One region of the Cohnella hongkongensis genome, then DNA from elsewhere that is predicted to be linked to it. Evidence: predicted binding sites of a transcription regulator. Region 1 holds the regulator's gene; each other region holds the start of a gene.

The links. The regulator Rex, encoded in region 1, represses fermentation and respiration genes when NADH is low (regulators of the CRP and FNR family bind a similar motif). The targets are predictions, from matches to a motif close to TTGTGAAATATTTCACAA.
Region 2: ACFO3S_RS05350 (DoxX family membrane protein) is a predicted target of Rex. The motif match lies at 3,624-3,641, and genes of this name have one in related genera.
Region 3: nadA (quinolinate synthase NadA) is a predicted target of Rex. The motif match lies at 6,087-6,104, and genes of this name have one in related genera.

The regions. Positions count from the first base shown of each region.
Region 1 is NZ_JBHSEP010000003.1:402,400-412,921, forward strand. Features, by position in the region: gene ACFO3S_RS07325 (AAA family ATPase) at 1-1,448, opposite strand, end outside; gene ACFO3S_RS07330 (hypothetical protein) at 1,450-1,986, opposite strand; gene ACFO3S_RS07335 (cell wall elongation regulator TseB-like domain-containing protein) at 2,295-2,819, opposite strand; gene ACFO3S_RS07340 (amidohydrolase) at 2,816-4,120, opposite strand; gene ACFO3S_RS07345 (redox-sensing transcriptional repressor Rex) at 4,117-4,773, opposite strand; gene dinG (ATP-dependent DNA helicase DinG) at 4,770-7,685, opposite strand; gene ACFO3S_RS07355 (hypothetical protein) at 7,703-8,341, opposite strand; gene panD (aspartate 1-decarboxylase) at 8,413-8,796, opposite strand; gene panC (pantoate--beta-alanine ligase) at 8,781-9,695, opposite strand; gene panB (3-methyl-2-oxobutanoate hydroxymethyltransferase) at 9,692-10,522, opposite strand, start outside.
Region 2 is NZ_JBHSEP010000002.1:474,189-484,710, reverse strand. Features, by position in the region: gene ACFO3S_RS05375 (CynX/NimT family MFS transporter) at 1-281, opposite strand, end outside; gene ACFO3S_RS05370 (FadR/GntR family transcriptional regulator) at 278-970, opposite strand; gene ACFO3S_RS05365 (hypothetical protein) at 1,282-2,136, shown strand; gene ACFO3S_RS05360 (hypothetical protein) at 2,133-2,756, shown strand; gene ACFO3S_RS05355 (ThuA domain-containing protein) at 2,785-3,423, shown strand; gene ACFO3S_RS05350 (DoxX family membrane protein) at 3,701-4,279, shown strand; gene ACFO3S_RS05345 (bifunctional aldolase/short-chain dehydrogenase) at 4,401-6,476, opposite strand; gene ACFO3S_RS05340 (sugar phosphate isomerase/epimerase family protein) at 6,507-7,481, opposite strand; gene ACFO3S_RS05335 (alpha-galactosidase) at 7,502-9,451, opposite strand; gene ACFO3S_RS05330 (carbohydrate ABC transporter permease) at 9,480-10,298, opposite strand; gene ACFO3S_RS05325 (carbohydrate ABC transporter permease) at 10,295-10,522, opposite strand, start outside.
Region 3 is NZ_JBHSEP010000017.1:108,132-118,653, forward strand. Features, by position in the region: gene ACFO3S_RS20270 (hypothetical protein) at 1-737, shown strand, start outside; gene ACFO3S_RS20275 (serine/threonine protein kinase) at 721-1,644, shown strand; gene tilS (tRNA lysidine(34) synthetase TilS) at 1,728-3,143, shown strand; gene hpt (hypoxanthine phosphoribosyltransferase) at 3,203-3,742, shown strand; gene ftsH (ATP-dependent zinc metalloprotease FtsH) at 3,821-5,824, shown strand; gene nadA (quinolinate synthase NadA) at 6,135-7,073, shown strand; gene nadB (L-aspartate oxidase) at 7,126-8,739, shown strand; gene nadC (carboxylating nicotinate-nucleotide diphosphorylase) at 8,732-9,631, shown strand; gene ACFO3S_RS20310 (type III pantothenate kinase) at 9,628-10,398, shown strand; gene hslO (Hsp33 family molecular chaperone HslO) at 10,447-10,522, shown strand, end outside.

The DNA.
Region 1 (10,522 bases):
AGCGTCTCCTCACTGACCAGATGGTTCAGCAGCAGCTGAAACGAAGCCTTCCGACGCTCAAGCAGCTCTCTCGTTTTGTCCGTCAATGCGCCCAGAATAGCGGCGTTCTCCGCCGACCATTGCTCTTGCGTCAGCGCCTGGGGATGAACGATGCCAAGGTTGGACATGCCGGATTCGATGATCGTTCTGACGATGGAGGTCGCCTGATCGAAGTCGCCCTTGGAGCCCGTGCTGCGGCCTCCGTAGAAGATTTCCTCCGCGACGGCTCCGCCGAGCGCGATCATGATCTGCTCCTCCAGCACCGTCTTCGTGTACAGGTAGCTGTCCTGACGGGGATGATGACGCACGTACCCGAGCGCTTGCCCGCGCGGCGTAAGCGACACCTGCGCGACGCTGTTCGGGCGGACTGTCTCGGCGACGATCGCATGCCCCAGCTCGTGGATCGCCACGCGTTCGCGCTCCTCTCTCGTCGTCTCGCGGTCCATCCGCTCGCCCATCATCACCTTGTCGATCGCCTGCGTCAGATGCGCCGCCGTAATTTTCTCCGCCTCGTCGCGCATCGCATAGATCGCCGCTTCGTTCATGACGCTCTCGAGCTGCGCGCCGGAAAACCCGAACGTCTCCTCCGCCACCTTGGAGAGAGAAGCTTCGTCGTCCAGCGGCTTGTTGCGGGCGTGCAGCTTCAAAATGTGCTCCCTGCCGTTCTTGTCCGGCATATCGACCTGAATGTGGCGGTCGAATCGGCCCGGACGAAGCAGCGCCGGGTCCAGCAATTCCTTCCGGTTGGTCGCCGCGATGAGCAGAACGCGAATCGACTCGTCGCCCTGCACGCCGTCCATCTCCGTCAGCAGCTGGTTCAACGTCTGGTCGTACTCCCGATGCTGGCCGCCGTCCCGTTTGCCCCCGATCCCGTCGATTTCGTCGATAAAAATAATGGCGCTATTGCGCTTCAGCTTAACCGCCTGCTGCCGAGCTTCCTTGAACAGATCGCGGATTCGCCCGGCGCCGACGCCGACGTACATCTCCACGAATTCGCTGCCCGATGCGGCGATAAAGGCGGAATGCGTATACTGCGCCGCCGCCTTCGCCAGCAGCGTCTTGCCGGTGCCCGGAGGTCCGGTCAGCAGAATGCCCTTAAGCGGACGTATGCCCAGCTTCTGAATTTTATCCTTGTAGACGAGAAAATCCAGCGCTTCCTTCAGCTCCCGCTTCGGCTGATCCTGGCCGCCGATATCGTCGAAGGTGAGAAACTCGGGCTTGCGAATCGCCGTCTTCTTGCCTCCGGCCGCCCCCATCGCCATTCCTCCGCGCGAGCGGGACAGCATAAAGACCGCCCCGAACAGAATCAGCCCCATGACCAGAATGGCCGGAGGCAGACCTACGTACAGAAGAAACACAAGCGCGACGAGAATGGAGCCGATGGCCATCTCCCTGCCGTAATTTCCGATTTTACGCATTCGGCCACACCCCCAGCATGGCGGGCTGACGAGGCAGCACGACGAATTTCGCCGCGTCCCCGTCTCTTAGAGAGACGTAGACGTTATTCTCGTCGATGTCGGTCGTCGCCGTAACGCCCGGAAATGGCTCCGAGAGCTTCTCCATCGCTTCCCGGACGCCCGAATATTTGCGGTTCTCCATCGCTTCGGCGACGTCGAACAAGGAATAGCTCCACGCCTTGTCGAGCAGCTCGCTGCCGCGTGCCGTCACCTTAAGCTCCAGCTGTCGGCTGCCGATCTCTCCGGCCCCGTCCTGCTTGATCGTCCGGTACACCTCGCCCAGGTTGGCGCCGGCATCGAGCTCTACGCTGATCTTGACAAGCGAGCCCGTCATATGGACGTCCGCGGCTTCTACGCCCGGTACCGAGACCGCGACTTTGTCGAGCGGCTTCTCGATGCCGTAATGGCGGTAGGCGAACCATCCGCCGAACAGAATGGCGGCCGTGAGCGCCGCCGTTATCGTAATGGGCAGAATTCTGATTTTTTTCATTCGCCGATCCCCCTTGTCTAGTGTCTCTATGCTGTCTGATGCGATCGGGACTGGTCAAATAAGGTCAAACGAACGGCTTGGCCCTATCGAGTACACTAAAAGTATATCAGGAAATGATAGACGAATCGTTAGACGATGTCTGGCAATTCGAGCAAAATATCCTTTAATTTTATTTCGCATATTGAGAACAAATAGGACCATTCAACTGCGCGGCGCTTCACACAGGGGCATATATACGGAAAAGGAACCGTCAAGGATAATTCCTTGACGGTTCCGGCTATCCATCGACAAGAAAGATACGAGGACATTTACTGGGAAGACAATACATAAGTGCGAATAAGCGAGCCGTTCTCGAAAGAATAGAACTCGAGCGACTGGCGCTCTTCGTCGCCGGCGTCCCGGTAACGGATTTCCCATGCGGCCTGGCCGTTAAACCAGGCGGGCATCATCCGGATCGGCTCGGCGCTGTGAGCTTCGGCGAACTTGGCCCGCATCTGCTGCTCGGTCATGTTCTCGCTCGCCTTTTTCCGGACGATCTCCTCCTGCAGCAGGAACAGCGTCCACGCTTCGCCCCCGGCGTCCTCGCCCCTCACGATCCATACCGTATCTTGCCACGTATGCCGGTACACTTCGTCCACGCGGACCAATTCGCCCTGCTCTTTGGCGGCACGGATCGCCTGCTGCTCCCCCCGGCGGTAATCGGAATCGGCCGAACGGACGTACAGCACGAACGATACGGCGACGAACAAAAGAAAGCCGGCGATAAGGATCAGCCATCTGCCGGGAGAAAGAGAAGGCAGCGCTCGCTTGCCTTCGCTTCGGCTCATGTTCATGCCCGCAGCCTCCGATAGCAAGCCTCGGCTTCGGCCATGATCTTCTCCTCGTCCAGTGTGGTCAATCGGCCGTCCTTCAGCAGCTGCTTGCCGTCCACCCATACGTGAACGACGTCGGAGCCTCTGGCGGAGTATACGAGGTGAGACTCGTAATCGGTGCGCGGTACGAAATGGGATTGGGCGATGTTGACGGCGATGATGTCCGCCTTCAGGCCGATCTTCAACTGTCCGGCGACGCCTTCCAGCCCAAGCGAACGGGCCCCGTACAGCGTGGCCATGCGAAGCGCCTCCGCCGCCGGCACGACGGTCGGATCTCCGCTAACGCCCTTATGCAGCAGCGCTGCAGTCGTCATCTCCTGGAACAGGTCGAGATTGTTGTTGCTCGCCGCCCCGTCTGTTCCGAGCGATACGGTCACGCCCGCTTTCAGCAGCTCGGGCACCCGGGCTACGCCGCTCGCCAGCTTGAGATTGCTGATCGGATTGTGGGATACGGCGACCTTCCGTTCGGCCAGCAAGGCGATTTCCTCGTCGTTCAGGTGAACCGCGTGGGCGACGAGCGTCGGTCTTCCGAACACGCCGAGACGATCCAGATGCTCGACCGGACGGCAGCCGTAGTCGCGCACGTTCTGCTCCACCTCGGTCAGCGTCTCGGACATATGGGTATGCATCGGCAAATCCAGCTCGTGCGCCGCCTCCACGAACTTCAAGATATAGTCCGGCGGGCACGTATAAGGCGCATGAGGAGAGATCATGACACGAATCCGGCCGTCCGCCCGCCCGTGCCATTCCCGCGCGAATCCGATCGCGTCCTCCAGCTTGGCCTTCTGCACGTCTTCCGGACATAAGCCGATGACGCCTCTCGTCAGGCTGGCTCTTAAGCCGGAATTCTCCACCACTTCCGCGACGCGATGCATATGGTCGTACATGTCCACGAACGTCGTCGTCCCGCTCTTGATCATCTCGGCGGCGGCCAGCGCCGATCCCCAGTAGACGTCGTCTCCGGTAAATTTAGCCTCGGTCGGCCACATATGATTTTGCAGCCAATCCTGCAGCACGAGATCGTCGGCCATTCCTCGCAGCAGCGACATCGCCGCATGGCCGTGCGTGTTTACGAGACCGGGCATAAACAGCAGTCCGCTGCCGTCCACAATCTCTGTCGCTTGATCGGCTTCCTCCGGCGGCGCTTCCCCTTCGCCCATCCGGGCGATGATTCCGTCCTCCGCAACCAGCCAGCCCTGGAATACGGGCAGCTGCTCGTCCACTGTCACGAATAGGCCCTGTCTGATCAACAGCCGGGTCATGATTTCACTTCCCTTTCTCTCTCATCCTCATGAGCGTCCATATAATAAGCCAGGCTCAGCAGCTCGGCGGTAAAATCGGCGTTATGAATGCGAACGCCGGGGGCCGCCTTCAGAACGACGGGAGCAAAGTTCAGCAGCCCCTTAATGCCGGCGGCCACGAACTGGTCGGCGACGTTCTGCGCCTCACCGGCGGGCACCGTAATGATGCCTACGGCAATGTCGAGCTTCCGAACGGTGTCGGCAAGCTCCTGCATCGGCTGAACCTTAAGATGATTAATGGAGGAGCCCGCTTTGCTCTGATCGGCATCGAACACCGCCACAATCTTCATATTGTCTTTAATGTACATGTTGTAGTTGCACAAGGCGCGGCCCAGATTGCCGGTTCCGACCAGAGCGACGTTCATCGTTTTGTCCAGCTTTAAGATTTGGCGGATTTTCTCGATCAGGTAATCGACGTTATAGCCGACGCCTTTGCGGCCGAACTCGCCGAAGTAGGCCAAATCCTTGCGGATCTGGGCGGGATTGAGATCCAGCTTCTCCCCCAAGTCCTGCGACGATACGGTCTGAATGTGACTGAGGCTGAGTTCGTTCAGATAACGCAAATAAATCGGCAGCCGCCTGACGACGGCTTCGGATATTTTCATCGGCTTCATCGCATGTCCCCTCTCTTTTGCCCTGCGGCTAACGGTTTTTCCCCGTCCTCTTCCGATTGCAGCCATTGCGTAATTCTTGCCGACATGCCGGCTAGCGGCAAATGCTCCATTTTCGGACCCGGCAGCGAGTACAGAAAATATTTGCCGTAGCTCGTATCGATGACTCTCGTATCGTACAAAATGACGATTCCCTTGTCGCTGGCCGTTCGGACCAACCGCCCGAAGCCCTGCTTGAACTTAATGACCGCTTGCGGCAGCGACAGCTTCATGAACGGATTCTGATTCTCGGCCTGCAGCTTCTCGGACTTGGCCTCGGCCACCGGATGGTTGGGCGGCTGGAAAGGCAATCTCACGATCGCCAGACAGGTAAGAGCGTCGCCGGGCAGATCGATGCCCTCCCAGAAGCTGCTCGTGCCGAGGAGCACCGAGGCCGGCCGCTTCATGAACTGCTGCGTCAGCCGGCTTCTGCTGCCGTCGTCCACGCCCTGTCCGAGCACCTGAATGCCGGCCGGCTCGAGGAGATCCTTAAGCGGGCCGTAGACGTTCCTGAGCATCCGGTAGGAGGTGAACAGCACCAGCATTCTGCCGCCCACCGTTCTGGCCGTTTCGTGAAGCGAATCGATCAGCGCCCGGACGAAGCCCGCTTCCCCGTCCCTGCCTTTAATTGCCGGGAAATCCCGCGGAATAAGGACAAGCGCCTGTTCCCGATAACGAAAGGGAGACGGAAGCATCGCCGTTCTCAACCTCCCGTTCTTCTCCGCATCGGACAATCCGAGCTGTTCGGTCACATATTTGAAAGACTTGTCGATCGTCAGCGTCGCGGACGTCATAACGACGCTCGACTTCTTGTCGAAGACGCCTTCCTTCAGCAGCTCGCTCACGTCCGCAGGAGCTCCGTACACGCTGACGGAGCGATTGCGGTACTGGGAGTTCCCTTCGGCCCAATAAACGAATTCGGGCCGCCCCAGCGTCACGAAAGACTGCGCGTCGGCGCGAATGTTGGCCAAGTCCTTCAGCACGCCGCCCAGGTCGGTCAGCAAGCCCTGCATGCCGAGCTCGTCCGACTCCTCGCGGATTTCGGCCGCCAGCTTCTCCAGCGGACGTATCAAGTCGGACAGAAGCTGAATGACATTGTTGCCGTCTACGCTCAGCGCTTCCCATTGCGGAGGAAGATCCGCCGGCTTGATTCGCAGCGTGAAGGCGCCGGTCTCGTCGGCAGGGGCCCCCGTGGCAAGCATCGCGAACAGCGCCTCCATCCAGCGATCCCAGGCTTCGCGAATATCTTGAACCTTGGGCGCAAGCAGCTCCAGCTTCTCCGTCCAAGCTCCCGCACGCTCCGTTCCCATCGCAGCCACGTCTCCGATCAACTGCGGCAGCAGGCCGGTTCGAGCGTCCTTCCACATCCGCTGCAGCGGAATGAGCAGGGAGGAATAGGACGTTTTCTGACCGAGATGACTGCTCGCTACTTCCTCCAGATGATGCGCCTCGTCTACGATCAGCCGGTCGTAGGCGGGAAGCAGACGATGATCGGCTCTCATATCGGTGAACAGCAGCGCATGGTTCGTGATAATTAAATCCGCCTTGCCCGCTTCCTGGCGGGCCCTGTGGTAGAAGCAGCGCCTGAACCACGGACATGCCCGATTCAGGCAAGAGGCCGCGTCGCTGGCGACGGCCGCCCACTCCTCGCGGTTGCGCCCTCCGACGTTCAGCTCCTCCGATTCTCCCCGGGTCGTCTCTCCGAGCCATACGGTCATGCCGCCGCGAACGACCGCATCCTCCTTGCCCAAGGCATGCTCCGGAATTTGCTGCCGGCTCTCGAACTTCCGGAGACATAAATAATTGCTTCTGCCCTTGAACACCGACGCCTTGAAGGGCATCGGAAGCACCTGCTGGAGAAGCGGCAGGTCTCTTTCCCGAAGCTGCTCCTGAAGCTGGATCGTATGAGTGCTGACGACGATTTTTTTATCCTCTTTCCGTCCATAATAGAGAGCGGGAAGCAAATAGCCGAGCGACTTGCCAGTTCCCGTCCCCGCTTCTACCAGCAGATGGGAGTCTTCACGGAGCGCTTCGTGCACTTCGCGGAACATAATGTCCTGCCCCTCCCGCGGCTCGAAGCCCGGAAATCTTGTCTTTAACCGGTCGCTTACGATCGCGAGATAGCTCTCGAAATCCATGTCCGTCCATTCGTCGGAAGCTGGAGGCGCCTCCTCCTCTTCGCGAAGCGAAGCCTGCTCGTCGCTCCAATCTCCGACATTCATGGCGAACTGGCGAAAATGGTGGATCCCTTCTTCCGGAATCGGCGGCTGGGCCTCTCGCCGGGCCAGCGCGTCCGCGATCAGCCAGCCGATATCGTGCCGATCGGGATCGAACAGCGCGTTCAGGCGCTGAAGCGTAAACATCGGCAGCTTTCTCAGCTTGTCGACGCACAGCCTGAACAGCTCGGCAGTCGCCCGCGCATCGCTGTCGGCCTGATGCGGCCGGTCGTGATCAATGCCCAGCGACTGCGTCAGAGATGTCAAAGAAAAGGAAGATTGCGTCGGAAAGACGAGCCGGGCCAGATCGACCGTATCGATTACCCGACCCGCAAACGGCAAATAGCCGCTCCGATCGAGGGCGGCCTGCAGGAAATGGACGTCGAAGCCCGCGTTATGGGCAACGAGCACGACGTCCTGAAGCAGCGGAACGATATCGTTCAGCATCTCCTCCAGCGCCGGAGCGTCCGCAACGTCCGCATCGGTAATGCCGGTGAGGCGGGTAATTTCCTGCGGGATCGGTTTGGAGGGACGCACGAAGCTCGCATACGTGGAACAAACGGTTCCCGTCTCGTCAATGAACGCGAGTCCCGTTTGGATAATTTCATCTTTGTCGGACGACATGCCCGTCGTTTCAAAATCGAGCACGGCAAATTTCATTCCAGACTTCCTTTCCGTCACGCCTGCACGAGCGATTGCAGCTCCGCGCTGCCGAATTGCAGCTGAATTTGAGTATTCCCTTGAGTCACCGACTGAAGGTTGGCTTGCGGATCGTGAAAGCTGGGATCGGCATCCATAGCTTTGCGAAAATAAGTTTCCGCCCGGTCCAGATGGGCGTAGACCGCCTGAATGCATCCGAGCGCGTTATAAGCGATCGCCCGCAGCCGATTGTCTTCCGCAACGGCGGCAATCAGCTGAAAATGCCTCTGGGCTTCGCTCCAGCTTTTCAGATGCATCAAGGACATCGCCAGAAACAGCCGGGCGAACAAAAAGTCCGGGTCGTCGGCGATCGTCTGCTTCAGCTGATCGGACGCCTGCTTGAACATCTGCAGCTTAAAATAACCTTGGCCCCGGACGTAAGAAGCGAGCATTCTTTGCGGCTCGGGAACGACAAGCTCGGCTTGCTGCTGAAGATCGCGAAAGGCTCCCATCTTATCCTCGAATTGAAGCCATAACTCAATCATATCATCACTTAGCGTTTTGAGCATGTCCCATTGTTGCCGACAGACGATTTTTTCGTCTGCGGTCGCTTGCGGATAACGCAGGATGAGGTCGTCGAGCACGTCGTTCAACGTCGCAAACCATTGCTGGATCATGTTACTCCCCCTTGATCGCAAAGTGATACCGTACTGCTCATTCTGCGTTCCGCGGGGGTGTTTCATACGCCTTACAAAACGGTCGAATGCGGTTCTTCCGCCAACAATTTGACAACGCGATTGCCTTCGCCCATAATCGCCACCCGGGGGTGATGGTTGCGGGCCTCCTCGTCGGAGAACAGACCGTAATTGATGATGATCACCTGGTCGCCCGGCTGCACGAGCCTGGCTGCCGCTCCGTTCAGACAGATGACGCCGGAGCCCCTCGGGCCCGGAATGACGTAAGTCTCGAATCGGGCTCCGTTGTTGTTGTTGACGATCTGAACTTTCTCGTCGGGCAATAGATCGACGAGCTCCATCAAATCCTGATCGATCGTGACGCTGCCTACGTAATTTAAATTAGCCTCCGTCACCGTCGCGCGATGGATTTTCGCCTTCATCATTTGTCGAAACATGGTTCAACACCTGCTTCCTTGGGATTTAACAGCCGATTGTCGATCAGGCGCGTGCTTCCGAACCGGACGGCAAGGGCGATCAGGAGGAGGCCGTCGATGCTTCGCAGTGGCGTATTCTCGTCCGGCGGCAACAGATCGGGATAAGACAGCGCTTCGGCATATTCGATATCGGCCAGCGGATAACGTCCGATCTCCCGCTTTAGCAGCGCGGACAGCTCCCGAGCGGTTGCGCCTTCGGCGATCCACTCCGGCGCCTTGGCGAGCGAATGCGACAGCGACAGCGCCTGCTTGCGCTCCTCCGCGCTTAAGTAGACGTTCCTGGAGCTGAGCGCTAATCCGTCCGGCTCGCGCACGGTCGGACAGGGCACCACTTCTGTCGGTATATTCAAGTCCTGCGCCATTCTTGTTACGACGGCGACTTGCTGGGCGTCCTTCAATCCGAAATAAGCCCGGTCCGGCTGAACGATGTTCAGCAGCTTGGCGACGACCGTCGCCACTCCGTCGAAATGGCCGGGGCGGCTCGCTCCGCAAAGCCCTTCCGTGACCTCGGCGACCGTCACCGTCGTCACGCGCTTCTGCGGGTACATCTCCTGCACGGTCGGCAGGAAGACGAGATCGACGCCGCAAGAAGCGGCCAGAGCGATATCCTTTTCCTCGTCTCGCGGATATTTGTCCAAATCTTCGTTCGGGCCGAATTGAATCGGGTTCACGAAAATGCTCAGCACGGTCAAACCGTTCTCCCGCGCCGAACGGCGCAGCAGGCTGGCATGCCCTTCGTGGAGATAGCCCATCGTCGGCACAAAGCCGACGCCGTTCACGCGCTCGTCGGCGCCGGAACGTCTGAAGGCTGCGATCTTCTGCCGAAGCTCGGCGATCGTTCGAACGGTGGTCGGTTTCATGATCGGTGACCTCCATACAAGCTGCCCGTTCCGCTATTTGCGGGGGCGGCGGGCTGCTTCAGCGTAAATGCGTGCTTCTCCTCGGGAAAAGCTTTCGTTCTTACTTCTTCTACGTATGAAGCGATGGCGTCCCGGATCGTATCGCCGACGTTCGCGTAGCTTTTGACCATTTTTTTGTCGCGAATTCCCGAGCCGAACCGGATCAGATCGTGAAAAACGAGCACTTGCCCGTCGCAGCCGCGCCCCGCCCCAATACCGATCGTCGGAATGCCGACCGAGCGCGTGACCGCTGCGGCCAGTTCTTCGGGGACGAGCTCGAGCACGATGCCGAAAGCGCCCGCCTGCTCCAGCGCCTTGGCGTCTCGCAGCAGCCTCTCCGCTTCTTCGTCGTTTTTGCCCTGCACCTTGTAGCCCCCGATCTGACGAACCGACTGAGGCGTCAGCCCCAGATGGCCCAACACGGGAATGCCGGCCGACGTCAGCAGGCGAATTTCCCCGGCCAGATCGGCGCCGCCTTCGAGCTTGACCGCATGAGCGCCGCCCTCCTGCATTATTCTCGCGGCGTTGCGAAGCGTCGCCTCGGCGCCCAGCCGGTAGGTCGCGAACGGCATATCCGTCACGATCATCGTTCCCGGCGCCCCTCGCACGACCGGCCGCGTATGATGAATCATATCTTCAAGCGTGACCTGAACCGTCGTCTCGTAGCCCAGCACGACGTTGCCCAGCGAATCTCCGACGAGAATCAGATCGACCCCCGCTTCTTCCGCCAGCATCGCCGACGGGTAATCGTAAGCCGTCACCATCGCAATCGTTTTCCTCTGGTTCTT
Region 2 (10,522 bases), on a different contig from region 1:
ACCAGCGCATAAAGCAGGGTTCGCTCCACCCCGAAGCGGCGTGCCAGAATGGGGGCGAACGGTGAGAGCAGCGCGAAAGCAAGCAACGGCAGTGTCGTGAGCAGACCTGCCGTGGCATTCGACAGTCCGAGGGATTCGCGAATCGAGCCGACCAATGGGCCTACCGACGTTAGCGGCGACCGCATGGTCAGTGCGATCAGGACGATGCCAAGGATGATCGGCCAACCCAATGACAACGACTTCTTCGCCATCGTTGACTTCGTATCGCTAAGTACGCTCATGGCCGCTCGCCTCCTTCGATCTCAAGGACAGCTTTCGATTTCGCAATATGACGGTGAACCGTTGCCACGGCACGATCGGCGTCTTGGTCGATAATCGCTTCGACCAGTTGCCGGTGCATCTCCAAGAAATCCGCATCGGCTTCATAACGAGTCAAGCTTGTAATCGAATCCTGTGACGCGTCCGCGATATGGTTATATAATTCGATCAAGATTTCATTATGAGACGCCTCAATGATGCTTTGGTGAAGGCGGATATCTTCCGTTACAATGCCATCCATGTCACCGCGTGCTACCGCCTCCTCCCAGCGTTCCAGTTGGAGAAGAAGCTCGCGCGCTTCGTCGTCCGTTCTGCGCTGTGCGGCCAGATGGGCTCCCTCGCGTTCGAGTGCATGCCGGACTTCCAACGTCTGCAGCGTATCGGAGCGCATGATTCGTTTTTGCAGTACGACTCCCAGCACGCTCGAAGAGCAGACGTACGTTCCGTCCCCTTGCTTCGTCTTCAAGAGTCCCGCGTGGATCAACGCCCGAATGGCTTCTCTCAATGTATTGCGGCTAACATTCAATTCGACCATCAATTCCGGCTCGGCCGGAATACGCATTCCGACAACCCACTTGCCGGATTCGATCTGTCTTTCCATTTGCAATGCGACTTGCTCGACCAGCGTCAGCCGATTTGTTTTTTGAAGCATACGTCAGTCCTCATTTCATCTATTTATCAAACATAGGATGTTTGGTTAATTGGTATTTTAACATGATGATCTTGAGGAAACAACTCCTTGCCATCAAAGCGTTCCCGAAGGCCTTGTCCGTCTTGCGCGATATTATCCAGGTTTTTCTTGCCTCTAGAGGAACTATACTGCGATTGTCGCGTTATATGTATAGCTAGAGAAGACAGCGTCACCGCCAAGTCGACGAACCGGAGCTGTAGGCGACGGCGGCTTGTCGGCACGATCGATTCGAACGCTGCCGGACAGGCTGCCGACCCGGGAAGGAGAAACCGATGAGAGCCAGAGTCCTATATCTGATCGCTGCGGCCGTCATCGCGGCCGTGTGGCTGGCCAATTACGGGTATTACCGATATTACCGGCTGCCCGAGGCGGGTTTTCTCCGCCATTACATAGAGACGACATATACGCCCTCGGTCGCCTTCGACCTGCTATACGTCGCCAACAAGGATGACAAACGCAAGCCCGTCTCCGCAAGCGCGGGCGGCCTGGAGGCGCTGCAGTTCTATCCGGTGCAGGTTCATCAGGAGCTGCGCCGGCAGACGATCTATGTCATGCGCGGCTACTTCGACGAGAACCGGATGCTGGAGCGTCCGGAGCGGGAGCCTCTCAGGTTAAGCGAATTAACGGTGCGCTACAGCGACGGCAGCGAGAGGGTGGAGGACGTCGGAGAGATCATCGTATCTCTTCCGGCTTGGCCGCCGGACACATCGAAGGAAGCTCCGGTTCAGATGAGCTCCGTCACAGGATCGAGTCGTCACGAGGGCTCGGCGATTGTGAGCGCGACCCGGCCGGTAACGCTGACGGGGGTGTCCTCCGCCTGGCTGGAGCGGCTCGGGGATTCGTTCCAGTATGAGATCAAGACGTTCCCGGAACAGGGCGCGCCTTATCCGAAAAGCGCGGCTTATCCTCTAGAGCTGAAGGAGGGGCAGACGCTGATGCTGGAGTACCGGTATCGGCTGCCGGAGACTGGCGACGCCTTATCCGTCTACAGATTGCAGCTGAGAGAGCGCTTCGAGGAGCCTGACGGTGAAACGTACGATTACGTCGTATTCGCCAATTATACGCCGTATCCGACCGATGCCCAGATGCGCGCCTACGTTCGTGAGAAGAGGGGGAGGGGAGAATGAGGAGAGCTTTCGCTCAGCTCGCCTGGGGGCTTGGCTTCGAGCTGATCGACGTGAAGATATCCGAATTCGACCTGCTTCCCGATGTGGTCGGATACGGGCTGATCGTGGCGGGGCTGTCGAAGCTCGGCTTGCGGAACGCCCGGTACAGATGGGCGCGGAATGCGGCCGGCGCGCTGCTCGTTCTGTCGGTCCTGTCGGCATTGGGTCTGGCGCAGACGGAGTATTCGCTGACGGGCGGCATCGAGCCTTCCGTCAACGTGCTGGCGCTGACCGGGATGACGCTGGCGATCGAATTGGCAATGTACTTCGGCATCTGCGACGGAATTCGTCTGGACGCGGCGGAGCGAGGCAAGATGCAGCTGGCCGAATCCGCAGGCAAGCGTTGGCGGCTCGCCTTCGCGGCCGGCGTCGTCATGCAGCTGCTGCTGCCCTTTCAATTGAACTATTCGGTGCAGGAGATGTTTCCCGTCCTGCTGCTGTCGGCAACGGCTTTGCTGATCTCCGGCTTGTCCGTTCTCTTCCTGGCGAGGAGGGCGGCGCGCGAAGTCGCGGCCAATCCGGAGAACGGAGACGGCGATACGGATGGGGGAGCAGGAGCGTTCGTAGATTTGCGCTTGTAGACGAGTGCCGGGGGGAGGAGTACAAGCCATGAACAAGGAAATCCAGGCGTTGGCGCTGGGCCATTATTCGGACGCGATCTATCATCCGTTCGCGGGAGTGGACGAGGAGCTGCGGTACATCTTCCGGGATCGGATCGACGTTAGGTGCACGGGGGATTACGGGATGCTGAAGGAGGAGTATTTGGCTCCCTACCGTCTGTTCATCTCGTATACGGAATTTGTCGAGGAAAAATTGCCGGCGGAGCGCGTCGGGGCTCTGCTGTCGTTCGTAGCGAGAGGAGGAGGACTGCTGGCCGTTCACAACGGCATTTCCCTGCAGCGCAACCAAGAGCTCGCAGCGCTGCTCGGCGGCAAGTTTATGCACCATCCTCCGTTAACCGAGCTGCCGATTCGAATCCGCGAGCCGAATCACCGGATCATGGATCGCGTAGAGCCGTTTACCGTGGAGGACGAGCCTTACCGGTTCGAATTCAATCCCCATATCCGCACGACAATTCTGGCCGAATACGAGCATGACGGTTCGTATTGGCCCGCGGCCTGGACGCATGAGTTCGGGCTCGGCAGAGTCGTTTATCTGATGCCCGGCCATCAGCTGTCCACGTTTAAAAATGAGGGCTACCGCCAGTTGATGGTGAATGCCGGCCTGTGGGCGGCCAGAGCGCTGTAGCCGGGAATTTCGGGCCACTGACGGGACGTCTTGCACTCCCGATGCACGACGGGCCTCGAAACGGGAGGATGGACGCGAATCGGCGCGAAACGCGCGGAAGGGTTACCGCTCTCGAGTCCGTCTAACCTCGGGGGTCGGGGGTCGCATTTTGCGGTCGATTTCGGCCAAGCTTTCGTGTATGATGGTGTTGAATTGACCAAATGAGAAGTAGTTTACAGTTTGCGTAGTTCTTCTATGGTAAGGTTGTGAACCAGAAGCCTATGAGGAGATGAAGACTGTGACGATTAAAGAAGAATTGAAGGGCAAGAACATCATCATTCCCGATAATCCGGTATCGAATTTTCTGTTCAACAATACGAGGTCGGGTCTGCTGTGGCTGGTCGTGCGGCTGTACTTGGGCTATGCCTGGCTGGACGCCGGCTGGCACAAGGTGACCAGCGACGCCTGGGTTGGCAGCAATGCGGGAGCGGGTCTGACCGGGTTCGTGCAGGGCGCGATCGGCAAGGCGGAGGCCGGCAAGGACGTGACAGGCTGGTACGCCTCGTTCCTGGAAAGCGCCGTGCTGCCCAACGCCAAGCTGTTCTCCTATGTGGTGGCGTTCGGCGAAGTGCTGGTCGGTCTCGGACTTATTCTCGGCTTGTTAACGGGAATCGCCGCGTTCTTCGGGGCGTTCATGAACGCAAGCTTCCTGTTTGCGGGCACGCTGAGCACCAATCCGCTGCTGTTTATTCTGGCGACGTGGATCGTGCTTGGCTGGAAGGTCGCGGGCTGGTACGGACTGGACAGATGGGCGCTGCCTTTGCTCGGCACTCCGTGGGGACGCAAGAAGGGCTCGGATCGGTCTGTAGCCGGTTAAATAACGATGGAATAGGCAGAGAGACCGCGCTTGCGCGGTCTCTCTATCGATTGCTTAAGTCAATAGCCTTCGGATCAGCCTCCGATCTAAGCCCGGTTCCCGCCAGGCCTGGCAATTACGCCTATCGTGCGAAAGCCGCGGGAACGCCTGCGTCGACCGTGATCATGCAGCCGGTCGTTTTGGCCGACTTCGACGAAGCCAAAAATTTGACCGCTTCCGCTACATCGGCCGGGTACACGTTCAGGCGCAAGGCGCTTCTGCTGCGGTAGTAATCCTCCAGCTCTTCCGGCTGCACGCCGTAGGCCGCTGCCCTCTCGTTGCGCCAGGCGGAGCTGAATATGCCCGAGCCTTGCAGCACGGCGTCCGGGAGCACCGAATTTACCCGAATGCCGAATTCTCCGCCTTCCGCCGCAAGGCAGCGGGCCAAGTGGGTTTCGAGCGCCTTCGCGGCGCTGTACGCCGAGGCGCCCTTGCCGGCGTATACCGCGTTTTTGGACGCTACGAATACCACGCATCCGCCGGTTTGCTGCTCTTTCATTCTTCTGAAAGCCTCGCGCGCCACAAGGAAATAACCCGTTCCCAGCACGTCCATGTTCAACTGCCATTCCTTCAGAGAGGTTTCGTCGAAGGGGCTGGACGTCGCCAGTCCGGCATTGTTCACCACAATATCAATGCCGCCGAAACGCAGGGCCGCCATATCGAATGCCCGGCGGACATCCTGCTCGCTGGTTACGTCCATCTTAACAGCTAATGCCGCTTCTCCGCTGCCGATCGAGCCGTTCAACTCCTCCGCCAGCCTTTGAACTCCTTCTTCATTGAGATCCGCCAGAACGACATGGGCGCCCTCGCGGACGAATTGCCGAGCGGTCTCGCTTCCGATCCCGCCTGCCGCTCCGGTAATCAGTACGACTTGACGGGCGAACTCGGCTTCGGGTGGCGCCAGCGAAAGCTTGTAGACTTCCAGAGGCCAGTATTCGATCCCGTAAGATTCGCGCTCATCCAAGGAAACGAAGCGTTCGCCCAGCGCGGAGACTCCCTTCATTACGGCGATGGCGCGATGGTACAGCGAAGCGCTAAGCATGGCGTGAAACCGGCTGCGGCCGGTGCTGATCATACCGATGCCCGGAATCAGAATGATCCGCGGCGACGCTTCATATGCTGTATCTCCGTCCACGCGGTTTCTTGCGAAATAGGCCGAATATTCGGCGATATAAGCTTCCACATCGTCGCGCAGCCTGCGCTTCAGGCCGTCGATATCACCATCGGCGGGATTCCAGTCGACGAACAGAGGAAGCCGTTTCGTATGAATGAGATGGTCGGGGCACGCCGCTCCGATCTGAGAGATCTGGGCGGATTCATTCCCGTTTACGAAAGCCAGCACATCATCGTTATCGTCGTAATTCAGAATCATCCGCTTGTCCAGGCCGACCAGCCCGCGCACATACGGCAGGATGGCGGTCAGAATCCGCTTGCGTTCCTCCGCAGGCAGCGCTCGATGCCGCGAACCTCCGTACAGTACGGCATGGCGCGCCTTTTCTTCGATATAAAGCTCCGCTTGGCGAATCGCCGAGATCGTGCTGCGATAGCAAGCTTCGGAGCTGTCTCCCCAGGTGACCAGGCCGTGCTTGGCCATCAGCACGAGCTCGGCGTCGGGGTTGTTCTGCAAAGCTTCCAAAATCAGCTTCGACATCTCGAAGCCCGGTCGGACATAAGGAACCCAGACGAACCGATTGCCGTAAATTTCCCGGGCGATCTCCCGTCCGTTCTCCGAGCAGCAAAGGCTGATAATCGCGTCCGGATGGGTATGATCGATATGACGGTACGGCAAAAACGCATGCAGCAGCGTTTCGATTGAAGCCCGCGGGCGCCGACTATCCGTCATGCAGCGTTCCAAATATTCGACCATCTTCTCGTCCGTCATGGAAGCTCGGCTAATCAACTCGCGGATGGGCTCCAGGCTGAGCGCGGTGAACTGATTTTCGGACATCGTCCCCAGATCGGAGCCGCTTCCTTTGACCCAAAGCGTAAGGGTCCCCCTGCCCCGAAAATCCTTTTCAATCGTTTTCATCGACGTGTTTCCGCCGCCCCAATTCGCTACTCTGCGATCGGTCCCCAACAGGCGGGAGCGGTACGCCAGTTCCGGCAATCCTTCCGGCAAGCTGTTCGCTGCCTGACGATCCCATAAATCTTGAATCATTCCGAGTGTCCTCCCCCGTGGCCATACATCTTATTGGTCAAAAAGAAGCTTTCGCATAAACCGGCTAGCGCCGACCGCGTCCTTGGAAGCGATCAAATCCCGGATCCTTTCGGGGTCGGCCCGGTCCATTACGCGTTCGAACGCGAGCAGCCATTGCACGCTTTCGTTCACCGCGTCGCGTCCGTTCTCGCGATAAGGAAACTGGTCTACGGTGATCCAGCCCTTGTATTCCGTACGGCTCAGCCAGTAATAAAATTCGAGAAATTCCAGCGTATGAACGGTGCCGACGATCATGTCGTCATCCCAGTGCCGGTAATTGTCGTTAATGTGAACATGCTTCAGTTTATTTCCGTATTTCTTGAGCATCGCAACTGATTCCGCCGGGTTCTCGTATCCGAGCAGCGCATGCCCGTAATCCAATGCGATCCCGCAGTTTTCGGCCCCGATTTCATTCACCATAAGCAAAGCGACTCCAACCGTGCTGACATAGCTGTGCGTGCGAGGCTCCTTCAGCTTGTATTCCAGAACGATGTCAATGTCGGGACGGTAGAGGCAGGCTTCCTTAACGCCCGCTGCGAACCAGTCGCGTTCCCGAATGTAATCGGCCTGGAACAAGGAGTCGTATCCATCCTGCCCCGGCCAGATCGTCACCATGCCGCAATTCGCTTCACTCGCCAGATCCATCGCCTGCTTCGTCGCCCCGATCGCCTGCGAGCGAATTTCCGCATCGATGCTCGACAGGCTGCCTTGCTTGAACTTGCTCTGCGTAAAAAGATCCACGGCCAATGAAACGATAGCGAGTCCCGTTCGTTCCGAGTGCGCCTTGACCTCATCCCATTGCTCCGCTATTTCCGGGGTCAGCACGATATCCACGCCGGACAGATGCTCGATGGAGGCCGCCCGATCGAACAGCTCCTGCACGGAGAAGGGCTCGCTGTAAGCCGGACAGTAACGGTCGAAGCAGGAGCCGACATTTTGCAAAAAAACCGAGTAACGATAGCCCATATTTATTCTCCTTTCCGTTCTTAAACCGCATGGAACAGGCGCACGAAGGCAAAGCCGCCGCGCAGTTCAACCTTTAGTCCCCGGAAGGCCAACTCCGCTCCATCGGTTGTTTCGCTGCCGTCCGTGAGCGGATCGGTCACCCGATAGGCGCGCGAGGCGTCCAGCCCCTTCATACGGACACGCAAACTGACGTCGCCCTCGGCCACGAATCCGAATACGATGCTGTTGCGGCCGGCGCGATCCGCGAATTGTACGATGTCCGGCTGGTCCGCTCGGCCCGGCGAAGAGGTGAGCGGATAGAAGTTCTCTACGAGCAGCCACCGCCATTCCTTGTATCGCTCAATTAGACGGGCCGCCCGGGCGGTTAATTCCTTTGACCAACTGGCCACGTCCCCGTTGATGGAGAACGTTCCCAGCATTCGTGACACAAAATCCAAATCGCCGAAACAGTCGTCGCCAGCGCCGATCTTCAGGACGGTTACGGCGCTGTTGAGCAGATTGCCGGGCAAAAACCGGCTGGCGCCGCTCTGTATATATCTGCAAATATTAGGGTCAAAGCTGTGATCGGAAATCCAAGCCGTATGGCATCTCCGGAGAATGCCCAGATCGATCCTTCTTCCGCCGGAAGCGCAAGCTTCGAACAGAACGTGCGGGTATCGCTCCTTAAGCCGGTCGAACATGCGATACAGACCCTCAACGTATCGGAACATCAGCTTTCCGGAACGATCCGCCCGGCGAAAATATTCCATAGGCTCGATATTATAGTCGAAGCGGATCCATTTCAAATCCAGCTTTTCGATCCAGAAGGCTGTCGTTTCAATCGCCCAATCGACCGCGTCGGACATCGCCAGGTTCAAATGCCGGTACTCCTGATGCATCAGTCTTGGAACGTGCTCGGCGGTCAGAAACCATTCAGGCCGTTCCCGGCAAATATCGCTCTCGCGATGCGCTCTTTCCAGCTCCAACCAAAAGCCCATCTTCATTCCCAGATTCCGCACGAATGCGGATAACGGCTCAATGCCTTCCGGGAACTTGCTTTCGTCGACGGAATACCAGTTCCCTACGCCCTTGTCGAAGCTCTCCCTGAACCAGCCCGCATCAAGGACGAAGTACTCCATTCCGAGCTCCGCGCACCTCAGCGCCTGCCGTTTCAAAAAATCGATGTCGAACTCGTTGTTGATGCCCGCCCACGTATCGTAGCTGACCGTCGGCAGCTTCGGTTGACGATCGCAGGACGGCACGATATGTTCAAGCACATAACGGCGAAAGCTGTTGCAGCCGTCATCCGCGTCTCCTTCGTAAAACACCAAGTGTACCGTCGGAAGCGCCAGGAGCTCGTCCGGCTGCAGCTTCAGGCCATCGACCGGAATGACGAACTCGTTCTCGTGTACGCCCAGTTCGGGCACATAGCTTAGCTGCTGCCGCCACAGCCCCGACCATTCCAGGCCGGATACGACGCCGGCTCCCGGAACGGCGCTCAGCAGAAACGGCAAGTCCCGGTTCGAGGATCGGCCGTCCGGCGCCGAAGACAAAGCGACAGGGGAGGCGATCTGCCTGTTGGTGCGCGAGAAGGTGCCCGTGCGCGTAAATTCCGTAAAGGCCAGGGGAGGATAATAGTCCTCGTCCGTGCCGCCGGAAACGGCGCGGCTGATCATGCGATCGGAAGCCCATATCAGACGCAGCGGATATATCAACTGCCACTCGTCCGGTTCGGGGCTTATACCTCTTAGCGTCGTTTGAATCTCCAGCACATGATCCGTCTGCCTTCTCAGCTCTACGACCGCTTCCGTACGACGGCTTGTTAAAGCCAGCTTCAGGGATCGTTCGCCTGCCATGTCCGCTTGGAGCAGATCCCACTCCGCTTCTTGCTCCCGGCCCGCCGGGACGAAATCGAATGACAAAAGCTCTTGCAGATCCGATGGAAGAGCCTGCTTCAACCAATTATTCAATATGACTGTAGAATTGTTCATATCCAAGCTCTCCTTGTAGTCCTCTGATCTATCCTTTTACGCTGCCTTCGACCAGCCCTTCTACGAATCTGCGCTGCAGCAGCAAATACAGAATCAGAATCGGGGCGGTCGTGATGACGCCGGCAGCCGAAATCAACGTCCAATCGCTGCTGTATCGGCCCGAGAAGGCCAAGTAACGGGTAGCCACCGTCCGGGTCTCGTCCGAAATGAGAAAAGCGTTGGCGAAAAAAAACTCGTTCCACGTCCATAGCGAGACGAGAACGGCAAGCGTCATGAAGGCGGATTTGGCGATCGGCACGATCATTTTCAGAAGCACCATCGTTTCGCTGCAGCCGTCGATCTTGGCGCTTTCAATCAGCTCGTTCGGAATTTTCACCAAAAAGGCCCGGAGCATAAAAATGCTGAATGGCAAAAATATGGCGGAGTAAATTAAAATCATGCCCCCGAGCGTGTCCATTAAGTTGAACTTTTGCCACAAATAAAATAGCGGAACCAAAAACAAGCCAAGGGGGATCGACATCGTAAACAGCAGCAGTCCCATTACGGCGTTGGAGCCCTTGAACCGCAATTTTGCTAGGGCATAAGCGGCCAGCCCCGCGCTGACGCAGATGATAAGGATGCAGGATATGCCGACGAGCACGCTGTTCCCGAATGCTCGGGCATATTCCCCTTGTACCCAAGCATCGGAAAAATTGGTCCATACGAGTCGCTCGGGCAAATGAAAAGGGTTGTCGTTTAACCCGCCGGCCGGTTTGAGCGCATTATTCAGCATGAGCAGCAGGGGACCGAGGACGAAAATCAGGATGGCAACGATCGGAATATGAACCCACAATCGCTTCAGTCTCACACGTCCCACCCTTTCCTTCGAATGATGCCAAAACCGACGATCACAATAACGCTGAATAACCCCATGGTCGTCGCAACGGCGCTGGCGTACCCCGGCTGGTAATCGTAGAGAGCCAGCTTGTACATATAAGTGGCAAGCAGCTCGGTAGCCCGCCCGGGTCCCCCTTGGGTCATCACATAGACGTAATCGAACGCGGTAAACGACCAAATAATGATCAGCATATA
Region 3 (10,522 bases), on a different contig from region 1:
TTACGGACGGAGGCTCGAATGTGGGAGAAAGTCCGGTCGTCGCGGCGGCTCAGGCGTACGCGGAAGGGATTACGGTTAACGTGGCCGGCGTGGTCGACGAAGGGACGATCGGGGAATTCGGATCGGCCGAGATCGCCGAGATCGCGCGGGCCGGAGGGGGCATCAGCCAGATCGTCTCGAGCCGCCAGCTGTCCAGGACGGTGCAGATGATGACCCGGCAGACGGTCGCGGGGACGATCCGCCAGGCGGTGAATCAGGAGCTCCGCCAGCTGTTCGGGGTGAACGACGTCGGAGCTCTGCCGCCTCCGAAACGAGGCGAGGTCGTCAAGGTGATGGAGGAGATGGAGGAGACGATGTCGCTGTCCGTTGCGCTGCTCATCGACGCCAGCGCCAGCATGAAGCCGAAGCTGCACGCCGTGGAGGAAGCGATCCGGGATTTGACGCTGAGCCTGCAGGCCCGAACCGGCAAAAGTCAGGTGTCGGTGTTTCATTTTCCGGGGGACTCCCAATATTCGTACTGCGTCATGGACGCCGGCTGGCAATCGAGTCCGGCCGGTCTCGGATCGCTGTTCGGCAAGATTCGCATGCGCGGCACGACCCCGACGGGCCCCGCCCTGCTGCAAGTCGTTGATTACATCCGCGAGACTTGTGGTAAAATAAGCAAAATAGAGCTTATGGACGAGCCGCAGGCTTCGGGCGGCGGGTCGAGCGAGGTGCGGAGTGACAACGTCGTCTGATCAAGAGGCATTGCCTAGAGGCTCCGTCATCCGGGGCATATGGAACGGGAAGAGCTATCGACTGGAACGGCTGCTTGGATGGGGATCCAATGGCCAGGTGTACCTGGCCTCTACGGGCGCCCGAGCCTACTGCGCGGTCAAGATCGGCCACGAAGCCGCGGAGCTTCAGGGAGAGGTGAACGTTCTCTCTTCGCTGAACCATTCCGAGAAGGGACGGCCGCCTTTTCTGCTGGATGTGGACGATGCGGTCGTCGGAGGGAAGAAGATTCCTTTCTATGCGATGAGATACGTTCCCGGCATCCCGCTGAAAGCCTATCTCAAATCGAACGGCGCGCACTGGATGGGCGTCATCGGCTATCGCCTGCTGGAGAGGCTTGCTCATCTGCATGAAGCCGGGTGGGTGTTCGGGGACATCAAGAGCGACAACATTCTGGTCGGGGAGTACGGCAGGGTGGAGCTGGTCGACTATGGCGGCGTCTCGGCGATCGGGCGCAGCGTGCGGCAGTTCACGGAAATTTACGATCGGGGATATTGGTCCGCCGGGAGCCGCGTAGCGGACCCGGCTTACGATCTGTTCGCGGTCGGCTTGCTATGGGTGCACGCGCTGGACGGCAAGCGGCTTGTCCAGCTGACCCGCACGCTGATTCCGCAGAACCGCCATCCCCGGGAGCTCATGAAGCTCGTGAGAACCAATCCCAAGCTTCAGCCGGTTGAGGGCTGGATCGAGAAGGCGCTGACGGGCCAGTTCGCCAGCACGCGCGATTCCACCCGGGAATGGCGGGAGGCGGTGCGAATCTCGCAGCTGCCGAGCCCGAACGACGACCGGGTGCCCGGTTGGATGGCGGGCCTGCTCGGCGCCGCGATCGTGCTCAGCACGACGCTGGCCGCCGTCTGGCTGCTGGATTAGAACGGCGTTTCTGGTTCGGGGATCGTCCAAGGATAGCGAGGGCGCGCCCGGCGCGATACTGCGGGGCAAAAGGAGACATAACGGTGCGACGGCATAAGGACTGGACGGAAGACATCAAGGCGCAGGCGAAGGAACAGGGCTGGTGGCGGGCAGGGAGCGCCGTGATTGCGGCGGTCTCCGGCGGCCCGGATTCGATGGCGCTGCTTCATCTGCTGAAGGAGATGGCGAAGACGGAGCCGATGCGACTCGTCGCGGCTCACGCGAACCATCAGTTTCGGGGCGAGGAGTCCGACGCGGAAGCGGAGCTGGTGCGCAGAACGGCGGCGGAATGGGGGATCCCCCTCGAGACCGCGTCGCTGGGCATGCCGCAATACATCGAGGAGACGGGGGAGAACGCGCAAAGCGCGGCCAGGGAGAAGCGGTACGCTTTCCTGCGCGAAGCCGCCCGCAAGCACGGCTCCCCCTATGTGCTGACCGCTCATCACGCCGACGATCAGGCCGAGACGGTTCTGATGAGAGTCATCCGGGGAACGGGCGTCGGCGGTCTGGCTGGAATTCCCAATCGCAGGCGGGAGGATCGGTTGGAACTGATTCGGCCCCTGCTGCGTATAACCAAATGTGAGCTTCTGGATTATTGTAAGCGAAACGGGGTGCCTTACGCGGTCGACAGCAGCAATGCCGATCGGCATTATTTTCGCAACGCCGTCCGGCTTGACTTGATCCCGGTTTTGGAGCGGTACAACCCGCGCCTTAAGGAATCGCTGGCCAGATTGGCCGACATGGCGGCGGCGGACGACGATTATATGGAAGAGCAGGCCGCTCGCGTTTTCCGCGAAGCGGTGACCCCTTCGGGGGACGGCTTCCGGTTGGAGCGACGACGGTTCCGCGGCCTTCACGTCGCTTTACAACGCAGATTGATTAAATTAATATTAAACTGTTCTGCGAACCCGCGCCAAATGCTGGATTTCCGCCAAGTGGAGGAAATGCTGGAGGCCTTGTCGCAGGAGAGCCCCGCATCGGTCCGGTTGGACATCGGCGACGGCTGGACGCTGATCCGGGAATACGACGAGACGTACATCGGACCCGGACAGCTGGAGACGGCGCATTTTGCGTATTCGGCCGACGAGGGAACCTCCGAGGTCGCGATCCCCGAGACGGGAGGGCGCATTCGCCTGGAATGGCTGGACGGCGCCGTGCATGGCGCTTCCGGCAGTCGCAACGAAGCCTGCTTCGACGCGGACGAGGTTCGCTACCCGCTTCTGATTCGCAGTCGGATGACGGGGGATACGATGCGGCCGTACGGACTAAACGGCACCAAAAAAGTGCAAGATATGTTCGTCGACGCCAAAGTGCCGCGCTCAAAGCGCGACAGGCTGCCGCTGCTGGCGGACGCCGACGGACGCCTGCTGTGGATTCCCGGATTGCGGCGGTCGGATCACGCTCTGGTTCTCGAGGCTACCCGAACGACGCTTCGCGTAACGTACGAGACGGAAAACTAGGGCATGATCGGAGTAAAGCCATCATACCGTGTAATAAATCTCGCTGGGAGGCACCTTCTTTGCAAAACGACATTCAAGAAGTTCTGTACACGCAAGAAATGATTCAGCAGAAGGTACAAGAGTTGGGCGCGGCGATCAGCCGCGATTATGAAGGACGCAATCCGCTTGTTATCTGCGTATTGAAAGGCGCTTTTATTTTTATGGCGGACTTGTCCAAAAACATCTCCATCCCCATCGAACTGGATTTTATGGCGGTATCGAGCTACGGCAATTCCACGAGGTCGTCCGGTGAAGTCAAGATTATTAAAGATTTGGACGCTTCCGTTGAAGGTCGCGACGTGTTAATCGTCGAAGACATTATCGACAGCGGATTGACGCTGAGCTATTTGATCGACGTACTGGAACGCCGGAACGCGCTGTCCGTCAACGTCGTGGCCCTGTTCGACAAGCCGGGCCGCCGGACGGCAGACCTAAACGCGGACTATACCGGCTTTACCATACCGGATGCCTTCGTCGTCGGCTACGGGCTCGATTACGCGGAGAAATACCGCAATCTTCCCTATGTCGGGGTGCTGAAACCGGAAATTTATTCGAGCTGAGCCGCAGATGCCGTCTCACTTGGATTGGCAAGACAGGCTATGGTAAAATGATGTGAGCGTGTCGAGAGGAGGTCGGGGATGAATCGGTTCATCCGGAACACAGGGTTTTACTTACTTATTTTTTTGGTGACTGTCGGGATCGTTCAATTTTTTATCGGCAAACAAGACACAACCAGGGAACTGAGCTACAACGAGCTCGTCACGGCCGCGCAGCAAGGCAACGTGCAGACGATGACTTTGCAGGTTCAGAACGGGACCTACTTCGTTACCGGCGAATTCAAGCCTAAAGCCGGTGAAGAGAAGGGCGAAGCTTTCGCAGGCCGAGCACCCCTGGCTGATTATGTACCGGAGCTGTTTACGAACCTCGGGATGGAGAACAATTTCGAGGTATTATCTAAGAAAATGCCGGGGCAGAGCTTCTGGCTGACCTTCCTGACTTCCATCATTCCGTTCATCATCATGTTCGTACTGTTCTTCTTCCTGATCAATCAGGCGCAGGGCGGCGGCGGCAAGGTGATGAATTTCGGCAAGAGCCGAGCCCGTCTTTATAATGAAGAGAAAAAACGGGTGACGTTCGAGGACGTAGCCGGAGCGGACGAAGAGAAGCAGGAGCTCGTCGAGGTTGTCGAGTTCCTGAAGGACCCACGCAAATTCGCCGCAGTCGGCGCCCGCATCCCGAAAGGGGTGCTTCTCGTAGGCCCTCCGGGAACCGGTAAAACGCTGCTGGCTCGCGCCGTGGCGGGGGAGGCGGGCGTGCCGTTCTTCACGATCTCCGGTTCGGATTTCGTGGAGATGTTCGTCGGCGTCGGCGCATCCCGCGTCCGGGATTTGTTCGAGAACGCCAAGAAAAATTCGCCTTGCATCATCTTCATTGACGAGATCGACGCTGTCGGCCGTCAGCGGGGCGCAGGCCTCGGCGGCGGGCACGACGAGCGCGAGCAGACGTTGAACCAGCTGCTCGTCGAGATGGACGGCTTCGGAGCGAACGAGGGCATCATCATCGTCGCCGCGACCAACCGTCCGGACATTCTCGATCCGGCTCTGCTGCGTCCGGGACGCTTCGACCGGCAGATTACGGTCGACCGTCCGGATGTGAAGGGACGGGAAGCGGTGCTGAAGGTTCATGCCCGCAACAAGCCGCTGAGCAAGGACGTCAAGCTCGGCACGATCGCCAAGCGGACGACCGGATTTACCGGAGCCGATCTGGAGAACCTGTTGAACGAAGCGGCGCTGCTCGCCGCTCGCCGCAACAAGAAGGATATCGCAATGGTCGAGGTCGACGAGGCGATCGACCGGGTCATCGTCGGCACCGAGAAGAAGAGCCGCATCATCAGCGACCGCGAGAAGCGCATCGTCGCTTACCACGAAGCGGGTCATACGATTGCGGGCTACTTCCTGGAGCATGCCGATACGGTTCACAAGGTGACGATCATCCCGCGCGGCAAAGCCGGCGGCTACGTCATCATGCTGCCTAAGGAAGACCGCATGCTCGTGACCAAGCAGGAGCTCCTCGATAAAGTGACGGGGCTGCTCGCCGGCCGAGCGGCCGAGGAGATCTTCATCGGAGAGATCGGAACCGGCGCGTACAGCGACTTCAAGCAGGCGACGAGCATCGTTCGCGCGATGATCATGGAATACGGAATGAGCGAGAAGCTCGGAACGATGCAGTTCGGCAATTCGCAAGGCCAGGTTTTCCTCGGCCGCGATATCGGGCACGAGCAGAACTATTCCGACAAGATCGCTTACGAGATCGACCAAGAGATGCAGAGCATTACGCGCGCCTGCTACGAGCGGGCGAAGCAGCTGCTGACCGAGAAGAGCGAGGAAATGCATCTGATCGCGAAGACGCTGCTGGAGGAAGAGACGCTCGATCTGGATCAGATCAAGTCGTTGATCGAGAAGGGCGCTCTCGTTCAGGAGGACGGAGAAGGCGGGTCGAATTCGGAAGAATCCCAGGCCGAGCCGATCGTCGATACGATGGGCAACGTCAAGGTCCGGATTCATACCCGGGAAGACGACGAACCGCTGACCAAGGGACTGGATCTCCGCAAGGACGAAGGCGGGTCCGAGGATCCGAAGTAAGCTTACGCAACACGGGATGCCTCCGCGCACAATCAGCGTGCGGAGGCATCCCGTTTTTTTGGGTGATCAGAAAGGATAAAATTCGCTATCTTTTCTGAATCACCTCCGAAAAAACGCGATTCTGCGTCTAGAGGAAGCCGAAGCGTTTTTGCTGGGAAAAAACCTGAAGAGATGAATTGACAGTGCTATCCGGCAAGTGTAAATTAAGTGTTAATGAACGAAGTCCTTTTCGTCCAAAATAAAGACAGCATTCCCGCCGTGCTTGTGCATTGATTCACAAACAACGGGCAGTCAAGGGAGGAGAATTCGCATGGAGGCCCTGGCCTTGGAGCGTAAAGCCGAGCAGAACCGCGAACTGCGCGAAAGGCTAATGCAGCTCAAGAAGGAACGCAACGCTATTATACTCGCCCATTATTATCAGCGAGATGAAATACAGGAGGTCGCGGACTTCCGCGGAGATTCCTTTCTCCTCGCACAGAAGGCTGCCTCTACGGACGCCGACGTCATCGTGTTCTGCGGCGTTCACTTCATGGGAGAGAGCGCCAAGATTCTCGCGCCTCATAAGACGGTGCTCGTTCCGGACGAACGCGCGGGCTGCCCGATGGCCGACATGGTTAACCCGATCGGCTTGCGGGAGCTGAAGGCGAAGCATCCGAACGCGAAGGTCGTCACGTATATTAACTCCTCCGCGGACGTGAAGGCTGAGACCGACATCTGCTGTACGTCGGCGAATGCGGTGAAGGTCGTGAATTCGGTCGACGCCGACGAGATCATCTGGTGTCCGGACAAAAATCTGGGCCATTACGTCTCCCAGTTCACGGACAAGAAGATGATCATCTGGGAAGGCTACTGCAACACCCACGACATGCTGACGATCAAGGATGTCGAAGAGATGCGGGCGAAATATCCGAATGCGCAGTTCGTCGTTCATCCGGAATGCCGTCCGGAAGTGGTGGAGATGGCCGATTTCGTGGGCAGCACGACCGGCATTCTGAAGTACTGCCGCGAATCGAGCCATGACGAGTTTATCGTCGGGACGGAAGACGGCACGGGCTATCAGCTGCGGCTCGACAGTCCGAACAAGAAGTTCCATTTCGCTTCGAAGTTCCTCGTGTGTCCGAACATGAAGGTGAACAACCTGAAGAAGGTCGTCAAGGCGCTGGAGACGATGCAGCCGGAAATTTACGTGCCGCAGGACGTTGCGGACAAAGCCCGTTTATCGCTGGAGCGCATGCTGCTGGTCAAGTAACCGACCGGCCGCTTGCGCTACTCTATTGTCGGAGTGGGAGACGAATACCATTATGATTCCGCGATACGTTGTCGATTTTGATCTGGACAAGCTTCCTCGCGTAGAGACCGACGTGATCGTGATCGGGGCCGGCATCGCCGGCCTTTTTACGGCTCTAAAATCAAGCGAGACGAACCGCGTTCTGATGATCACCAAGAAGTCGTTGTTCGATAGCAACACCCGCTATGCGCAAGGCGGCATTGCCGCCGTCATGTCCGACGAGGATTCTCCCGAATTTCTCGCCCAGGATACGCTGATCGCCGGAGCCGGCTTATGCGAGAAGGCGGCGGTGGACGTACTTGTGCACGAAGGCCCGCAGGGCGTGCAGGAGCTGATCCGCTACGGGACGATGTTCGACGAGGAAGACGGGCATTACGCCTTGACCAAGGAAGGCGCTCACAGTCAGCGGCGCATTCTGCATGCGAACGGAGACGCCACCGGCTACGAGATTGTTCGCGCTCTGGCGGAGAAAGTCAAGACGTCCGGCATCGAGCTGTGGGACGACCACTTCGTGCTGGATCTGCTGACGGAGAACGGGGAGTGTCGGGGAGCGCTCGTACAGAAGCCCGACGGGTCGCGGGTCGCCGTATTCGGCAAAGCGACGATTCTCTGCACGGGCGGAGTCGGACAGTTGTATCGCTATACGACCAACCCGGAGGTGGCTACCGGAGACGGGGTCGCTATGGCCTATCGGGCAGGCGCGGAAGTTCGCGACATGGAGTTCAACCAGTTCCACCCGACCTCCCTCTGCTATCCGGGCGCGCCGAGGTTTCTGATCTCGGAAGCCGTCCGCGGCGAGGGCGCTTATCTGAGGAATATTCGCGGCGAGCGCTTCATGGAGAACTACCATCCGCAGCTGGAGCTCGCGCCGAGAGATATCGTGGCCAGAGCGATCGTCAGCGAGATGGAAGCGACCAAGTCCACTTACGTGTATATCGATATTACGCACGAGACGCCGGAGCGGATCCGCTACCGGTTTCCGACGATTCACGAGTATTGTCTGAAATTCGGGCTCGACATGACGACGGACTGGATTCCGGTCGCCCCCGCCGCGCATTATATGATGGGGGGCGTCAAGACGGACCTGAACGGCGAGACGAGCATCGGCCGATTGTTCGCTTGCGGAGAAGCTTCCTCGACGGGCGTGCACGGCGCGAACCGTCTGGCCAGCAATTCGCTGTCGGAAGCGATCGTATTCGGACAGCGGATCGTGAACGCGATCGGCAAGCTGCCGGAGCGGCGGACCGTCGCTCATAACGGACCGGCCCCGGATCGCCATGCGACGGTGACGGGGACGCTGATCGAGAGAAGGCTGAAGCTTCAGAAGACGATGGTTCGTTATGTCGGTCTGCGCAGAGATCGCTCGGGGCTGTTAAAAGGGCTTGAAGACTTGAAGAAGCAGCTTCCGCTCTTTCAGATGAATCTGACCAAGAGAGAGGAACTGGAATACGCGAATCTGCTGACGTGCGCCCTGCTCGTCGCCGAGAGCGCGCTGCATCGCGAAGAGAGCCGGGGCGGGCATTACCGCGAGGATTATCCCGACAGGGATGACCTGAACTGGCGGGTGCATACGATATTGCAGCGGGAAAAAGGGATTCGCACAGAAAGGGTCGACAACAATGTTTGAACGGGAAAGCGATTGGGCGATCGGCGGTCCGGCCGTCCGTGCGGTCAAGGAGCAGCTTCGCGCCTGGCTGGAGGAGGACATCGGCTCGGGAGACGTGACGACGATGTCGACGGTTCCGCAGGGCCACCGCTCCAGAGGCATTATCCATGCCAAGCAGAAGGGCGTGCTCGCGGGCATTCCGCTGGCCTGTCTCGTATTCGAGACGGTCGATCCGGATTTGAAGTTCGAAGCGCTGGCCTCGGACGGGGATCGCGTGGAACGGGGCGCCGTGCTGGCGATCGTCGAAGGCTCTTCGCACAGCATCCTGACGGGGGAGCGGCTGGCGCTGAACCTGCTGCAGCGGCTGTCGGGAATCGCGACGAAGACAAGCGAGTATGTCGCCGGAGCGCAAGGAACGCCGGTCCGAGTGACCGATACGCGCAAGACGACTCCGGGTCACCGCACGCTGGAGAAATACGCCGTTCGGGTCGGCGGCGGGTTTAATCACCGATTTGGCTTGTACGACGCGGTTATGATCAAGGATAATCATATTAAGGCGGCGGGCGGCATCGCGGCGGCCGTTCAGAGCGCGAAAGCCCGCATCCCCCATACGATGATGATCGAGGTGGAGGCCGAGTCGCTCGCTCAGGCGCGGGAAGCGGTTCGGGCGGGCGCCCACATCGTCATGCTGGACAACATGGGCACGGACGCCATGGGCGAGACGGTGAAGGCGCTGAAGGAAATGGCGCCTCATATCGTCGTAGAGGCGTCGGGCGGCATTACGCCCGAGCGGATCAGCGAGATCGCCCGCTGCGGCGTCGACGTCATCTCCGTCGGCAGCCTAACCCACTCCTTTCAGGCGCTGGACATCAGTCTCGATCTGAACGAGAAAAAAGCGGGAGGTGCGCCATGATTCTCGTCGTCGACGTCGGCAATACGAACATCGTGTTGGGGCTGTACAGGGATCGCGAGCTGACGCGCCATTGGCGCTTGAGCACGAATCGCTCCGCAACGGTGGACGAATACGGCGTGCTGATCCACAATCTGTTTCAGATGGCGGGAGTGCGGGCGGAGCAGATCGAAGGCGTCATTCTGTCCTGCGTCGTTCCTCCGCTGATGAATACGCTGGAAAGGCTGTTCGAGGCTTATGTAGGCAAGCAGGCTCTCGTGGTCGGACCCGGCATCAAAACAGGGCTGAACATCCGTTACGAGAACCCTCGAGAGGTCGGGGCGGACCGCATCGTCAATGCGGTGGCGGGGATCGAACAGTACGGAACCCCGCTGGTCGTCGTGGATTTCGGGACGGCGACGACCTTCGATTACATCGATGCGACCGGCGCCTACCTGGGAGGCGCGATTGTTCCGGGCATCGGCATTTCTGCGGAGGCGCTGTATCAGAGAGCGGCGAAGCTGCCGCGAATCGAGCTGTCCAAGCCGAAGACGGTCATCGGCCGCAATACGGTAGCGGCCATGCAATCGGGCATCATCTACGGATATGCGGGCCAGGTGGACGGAATCGTGAAGCGAATTTGCCAGGAGTTCGGCGTGCAGCCGAGAATCATCGCCACCGGAGGCTTGGCCGAGCTGATCGCCGAGGAGTCGGAGACGATCGAGACGGTCGATCCGCTGTTGACGCTGGTAGGCTTACGAATCGTATACGAACGCAACAGGTCATCATAGAAGGGTCGGACGGATAGATCCAGGTTCCGCCGAGGGAGGTTGCATAAGATGGCTTTAAAGGATGAAATGGTACGCGGCACCGCATGGGACGGCGGCTTGCGGGTGTTCGCCGCGCGAACGACGG